2 regions of the Pediococcus parvulus genome follow, and region 2 is predicted to be linked to the other one. Evidence: predicted binding sites of a transcription regulator. Region 2 holds the regulator's gene; the other holds the start of a gene.

Region 1 (3,430 bases), 400 kb from region 2:
CTTGGAATGCTGACGAAAAGCCACATGCCGTTCAGGAAGCCATTGATGCCATTTTAGATGCTGATGAAATCATTTTAGGCCCCGGCAGTTTGTTTACCAGTATTTTGCCCAATCTTATGATTTCAAATATCGGGGATGCAGTCCTAAAAACTAAAGCTGAAGTTATCTATATTTGCAATATTATGACGCAAAAAGGTGAGACTGATAACTTTACGGATTCTGACCATGTCGCAGTTTTGAACCGCCATTTAGGTCAAAACTTTGTGGATACCGTTTTGGTAAACACGGCAAAAGTGCCTGACGATTATATGGACTATAATCGTTATGATGAATATTCGACACAAGTTCGGCCTGATTTTAAAGGATTACGTGTCCAAAATTGTCGAGTTGTTTCAGATAACTTTTTGTGTTTACGTGATCATGGCGCGTTTCATGATGGGGATCGGGTTGCAGAAGAATTATTAAACGTTGCGGGTAATCCTAAGGCCTGTGATTAAATTTTGTGAAGGGAGGGATTTTCGTGTCTTATGCGAGTGAAGTAAAAAAGGAATTAACGGGGATTAAGGTACATCAACAAAACGCAAAAGCAGAGTTAATGGCGTTGATTCGTATGAATGGATCAATTAATTTGGCCCATCATCAATTAGTTCTGAGCGTTCAAACCGAAAATCCTGCCATTGCGCGCAGAATTTATGCACTGTTAAAGGATTTTTATTCCGTTGAGGGTGAACTAATTGTTCGACGCAAAATGAAATTGAAGAAAAACAATTTGTACATTGTGCGTTTAATGACAAGGTCCCAGGCAATTTTAGAGGATTTGTCAATTTTGGCCGATGGTTATCAAATTAATGAAAAGGTTCCGGATGGTTTATTAACGACGGAAGGCGAAATCCGCTCATATTTACGTGGTGCTTTTTTGGCGGGAGGCTCAGTTAATAACCCAGAGACTAGTCGGTATCATTTGGAAATTTATTCTCTTTACGAAACTCACAATGCCATGATTATGGACTGGATGAACCGTTATGATTTGAATGCTCGAGCGACGGAAAGGCGAAGTGGTTACATTGTTTATCTGAAAGAGGCAGAGCAAATCGCTAATTTCTTGTCTTTAATTGGAGCAACAAATTCAATGCTGAAATTTGAAGACATTCGGATTTTGCGTGACATGCGCAATTCTGTAAATCGACTGGTAAATTGTGAAAATGCCAATTTATCCAAAGTAGCCAATGCATCCAGTAAGCAAATTAACAATATCAGATATATTGATGAGGTTGTTGGTATCAATAGTTTGCCACCCAAACTGCAAGAGGTCGCTGAGGCTAGGTTGGCCAATCAAGAAGTGAGTTTAAAGGAATTAGGAGAATTAATTCCGAGTGGTGCAATTTCTAAGTCAGGTATTAATCATCGATTACGTAAACTCAATGAATATGCAGAAAAATTGCGAGCTTAAACTAAAAAATGGTGTGGATTTTAAAATCCACACCATTTTTGTTTGCTCAGATTACTTTAAATCTGAATTGTTTTGCATAATTGCATCGATCAGACCGTAGTCAACAGCTTCTTGGGCTGTGAAGTAATGATCACGTTCCGTATCGCGATTAATGTTCTTCAAAGGCTGACCAGAATTATCTGCCAAAATTTTGTTCAATTCTTTACGAGTCTTCAAAATTTCAGTTGCTGCAATTTCAATTTCAGTTTGTTGTCCTTGAGCACCACCGGATGGTTGGTGAATCAAAACTTCTGAATGAGGCAATGCGAAACGTTTGCCCTTTGTACCAGAAGAAGCCAGAACACTTGCCATGGATGCTGCCATTCCCATTACAATGGTTTGGACATCGGATTTGATGAACCGCATGGTATCATAAATCGCGAGTCCAGCTGTAACTACACCACCTGGTGAGTTAATGTAAAGATAAATATCTTTATCAGAATCCTGAGCGTCTAGGAATAAAAGCTGGGCAATGATTGAGTTTGCAACATCATCATCAATTGGGCCAGAGAGCATGATGATTCGGTCTTTTAGTAAACGGGAATAAATATCATAAGCACGTTCGCCACGTGATGACTGTTCAATAACTGTTGGAACTAAGTTCATAACTTAGCAACCTCCCTTTAAAATTCATCTTAATTTTATTAGCTCATCGCTAACATGTTTACAGCTTACCGCTATGGTCAAAAAAGGTCAAACAATTTAACTCAACTGAAGAAAAGTTTTTCAACGTAATCGGTTACGCTTCAAAGTCTATAATTTAGCACAAAAATAAGAATTTTGCTACTAGTAAATATTAGGCTAACAGGTAGCACGAAACATGAAATACGGCAGTGGTTACTCATGAAAACTGTATTGATAAATGAGCTGAAATCGAAGTAGATTAAGTATACGAGGGAATTTTTAAAAAATAAATTGAAAAGTTAATTTTTATACACTATAATCAAGTCGTTATAGTACAACATTTATTTAATTGAGTATGTTTGTGTACAAAATAGAATAATGTAAGTGCTATCTTTATTTGAGGTTGATAAATAGGTACATATAAAAAAAGAGGTTAGTGCTATGGCAAAAAGTTCGCGGAAACAACGTGTTGCAAATTATGAGGCAACTACAAAAGAGCATTTTAAGATGTATAAAAAAGGCAAACACTGGCTAGTGGCTGGCATAGCGGTCCTAAGTTTTGGTACAGGGGTAGTTACTTCGTCTAATGTGCATGCTGATACAAATAATAATGTGATTGAGTCTAGCACGGAAAAAAGTAGTTCAGCTAGTGTGACGGCGACTAGCGCCGCAACATCTGAGACAGCAGCTTCATCCGCGGCATCGGATTCAGATAACAGTGGTATGGCAAGGACAGGCTTTTCGTCTGCGGTAACGAATAGTGTGGCGGCAAGTGCGATGTCATCCGGTTCTGTTGCATCCAAAAGTTCAAATACAAGCAATAGCGGCATAGCTTCAAATACTTTAGGTACATCAAGTATGGCATCTCAGAGTTCCGAGGTAGCAAGTGGTGCACCAGTCAGTGAAACGAATGATTCTAGTCAAGCATCAGATGATAGTGTGACACAAAGTAGCAGTAGATTAGGTGCAGAAAGTGCGTCATCGGAAGCAAGTGACCTCACAAATGAGTCAACAGGTAGTGCTGATACGCCAACAACTGATACCACCATCACTGCGGATCAGCAGAAAGCTATTAATAATTTAATTGCTTTAGGAAAAGACAACGGGATTGATTTGTCAAATATAAGTGAATCTAGTTTGCTGGCCGCTGCTTGGGATACTAAAACGAATACGGTAAATTCATACTATACTGATATGTTACCGTTACAGCCAGATTTTGTACTGGCTGCTCTTAAAGGTATGGATGAATCAAACAATTTAAATGCTGTTCAACATACCGGATATGCAGTTAATCCATACAATTATACTGACAAATCT
Region 2 (3,430 bases):
TCAACAGGGGTCTTTGTTCGAGCAATTAAGTCAGAAGTCATTTGATCAAATTGAGCACGCGTCAAAGTTTTTTCCAAATGTAAGGGACCATTAGCTCCAGCTGAGATAAATGGTAAACTGATTTGAGCTTCAGTTACACCAGAAAGGTCCTTCTTAGCCTTTTCAGCAGCATCCTTCAAACGTTGTAAAGCCATCTTGTCTTGAGAAAGGTCAACACCGTTTTCTTTCTTAAAGTCATCAACTAACCAATCAATGATCTTTTGATCAAAATCGTCACCACCAAGATGTGTATCACCATTTGTAGAAAGTACTTGGAAAACACCATCCCCTAATTCAAGGATAGAAACATCAAAAGTACCACCACCAAGATCATAAACTAAGACTTTTTCATCTTTATCTTGCTTGTCGAGTCCATATGCTAAAGCAGATGCCGTAGGTTCATTGATAATTCGTTCAACGTCTAAACCGGCAATTTTACCCGCATCTTTAGTTGCTTGTCGTTGTGAATCATCAAAATAAGCTGGTACAGTGATAACTGCTTTTTCAACAGTATCACCAAGATAATCTTCAGCATAATGTTTCAGATATTCCAAAATCATTGCTGAAATCTCTTGTGGTGTATAAGACTTGCCACCAGCACTAACTGTATAACCCTTTTCACCAATATGACGTTTGATGGAAACGATTGTATCCGGGTTAGTAATTGCTTGTCGTTTAGCTACTTCTCCAACCTGAGTTTCGCCATTTTTAAATGAAACCACTGAAGGTGTTGTTCGACTACCTTCTGGGTTAGTAATAATCTTTGGTTTGTCTCCTTCGAGGACTGCAACCGCGGAATTTGTTGTTCCTAAATCAATACCAATAATTTTATTGCTTGCCATTTTATTATCCCTCTTTTTAATTTATTGTGACACAACAACCATTGCAGGCCGTAAAACACGATCTTTTAGCATGTATCCCTTTTGCAGGACACTCACTACTTGATCAGCTTTGCCGCCTTCTTCAACAGCCACCGTTTGAACGGCTTGATGAATGTGTGGATCAAATGGTTGACCAACTGCTTCAATCTCAGTTACATGATTGTCTTTTAAGGCCTTATTCATGTGATCAAAAACCATCTGAATACCCTTTTTCAGTTGCTTTCCATTTTCGTCAGACACCTCAATCGCCAAAGCACGCTCAAGATTATCAATCACTGGTAAAATGTCTTTGGCTAAGTGTTGACCGTCATACTTAACCAAGTTTGCCTGCTCTTTTTCATTTCGTTTTTGAATATTGGCCGTTTCAGCCTTAGCACGAATGTATTGATCAGTTATAGCATCAACTTTACCATTCAATTCGGTAATTTGTTTTTTTAACTCTTCAATCTGGGTAGCCGTTTTTGATTGTTTCTTGGACTTTTTTTCGCCCTTTACTTTTTTATCAGGTTTAACTTTAGTTTTTTTTGTTTCTTTTGTTTGTTTTTCGACCGTTTCATCGATCTTTTCAGTCTTCTTGTCTTCTGCCACTACGTTCACACCTCTCAACTATCATCAATATCGTGGTAATAATCTATCAATCTTCTTGCTAGCTCTGTTCGGAACGCACCAACCAACCCAATCATTTTGGAATATGGCATACTCGTTGGTCCCAAAACTGCAATAACACCTTTACCATGTTGATCAACATCGTAAGTTGCTGTAATCAAACTATAATTTTTTAACAGATTATTAGTAATTTCATTACCGATTTGAACCTTAATATTTTGATCTGGCGAACCCAAAACGCTGGCAAGATCCGTCGAATGGTTCATCAAACGATATAAAGATCGAATTGCACCCAAATCATGCTGCTTGGAAAAATCCAGTAAATTTAGCTGCCCACCAACAAAGAATCGTTCAGTTGCTGATTTTTTCAAAACATCTTCGAAAACATCCAAGAAACCCTCTGGCGTTTCAATGTACTTTCCGATTTGATTCGGAATATCCGTTGCTAATCTTTTGAAAACTTCTGACAACGTTAAACCAACTAATTCATCATTAATGATCCGAATAACTGCTTCTAAAGCTTCAGGATCAACGTTTGAAGGCACCTTAAAAGTTCTATTCTGAACGTCACCATTGTCAGTTACCAAAATAGCCATAACACGATGATTTCCTAATGGAACCAATCTGAACCCTTCAAGCTTTGCATCTTTCAATTCAGGCTTTACTGTAAAGGCAGTGTAGCTAGTTAACTTAGAAAGCATATCCGCCGATTCGGCAACGATATCATCAATTTCTTGAAACTGATGATTAAACGAAGAACGTATCTGTCGCAAATCACTCGATTGAACTTTATCAGGTTTCAACAAATGGTCAACATAATAGCGATAGCCTTGGATCGAAGGAATTCGACCGGACGAAGAGTGAGTTTTCTTAAGCAACCCAATTTCTTCCAGCGTCGCCATCTCATTACGAATTGTTGCCGAACTCACATGCATCGGTAATTGGCTAACTAAAGCTTTTGAACCTACTGGCTGACCATCACTCGTATAGATCTGAACGATTGCTTGTAAAATCAATAACTCCCTATCTGTCAGCAAAACCATCACCTCTTTTAGCACTTAGCACATTGGAGTGCTAAGACACTATTAAAGATAACAAATGTTCTTTCAAATGTCAACATTAGTCAAACATTTTTTGATATTTGTACTATTCTTTTTTTAAAAGCCTAGCTTTTTGCTTGTATTAAGAGATTTCGTCCAAGGTGCTACAGCATTTTTTGATACTTTACGTTCTGATTTAAATCAGATTTCAATGGCAAGGTATTAACTGAAAAATGCATCTACATTAATTTGATTTTCCATTATTTAAATTCGCAAAATATTGCCGGATGTTTTTTTCATCGGCCTTTAATTGTTCAATTAATTTGTCAGCATTCGCAAACTTTATTTCACCACGCACATAGTGATACCATTCTACGGAAACTACTTCACCATATATTTCCTGATCAAAATCAAAAATATTGATTTCTAACGTGATCGGACGATTTTCTCCAAACGTGACATTACGGCCAACAGAAGCCATCGCTGGCCACCATTTTGTGCCAATTTTGATTCGAACAGCATAAATTCCAATCCCCGGAATTCGTACCCATGGATCTGACAATACATTTGCCGTAGGAAATCCAAGTGTTCGTCCCCGAGCTTCACCATGAACTACTAATCCATTAGTTTGGTAAACATATCCTAAGAACTTGTTGGCATGATCCACATCACTTTTCTTTAAATCATCACGAATTTTGGTTGAACTAACTTTTTGACCGTCTAATAAAAATTCGTTTACTGTCACGATATCAAAACGATCTTTGGCATAACTTGGTAAATGAGTCATATCCGCAATTTCACGTGGCCCGTAAGTATAGTCAAAACCTGCAACGATTGCTTTTGCATGCAGATTAACCATATATT

Evidence for each region. Region 2 encodes HrcA, which represses chaperone genes, less so after heat shock. Its sites were predicted from a motif close to TTAGCACTCNNNNNNNNNGAGTGCTAA; they were not measured.
Region 1: clpP (ATP-dependent Clp endopeptidase proteolytic subunit ClpP) is a predicted target of HrcA. The motif match lies at 2,250-2,276, and genes of this name have one in related genera.

Annotation. Positions count from the first base shown of each region.
Region 1 covers NZ_OZ061292.1:701,221-704,650, forward strand. The annotation lists gene yvcK (uridine diphosphate-N-acetylglucosamine-binding protein YvcK) at 1-497, shown strand, start outside; gene whiA (DNA-binding protein WhiA) at 521-1,450, shown strand; gene clpP (ATP-dependent Clp endopeptidase proteolytic subunit ClpP) at 1,502-2,095, opposite strand; gene AB3217_RS03340 (KxYKxGKxW signal peptide domain-containing protein) at 2,555-3,430, shown strand, end outside.
Region 2 covers NZ_OZ061292.1:1,097,612-1,101,041, reverse strand. The annotation lists gene dnaK (molecular chaperone DnaK) at 1-881, opposite strand, end outside; gene grpE (nucleotide exchange factor GrpE) at 903-1,508, opposite strand; gene hrcA (heat-inducible transcriptional repressor HrcA) at 1,523-2,563, opposite strand; gene ribF (riboflavin biosynthesis protein RibF) at 2,811-3,430, opposite strand, start outside.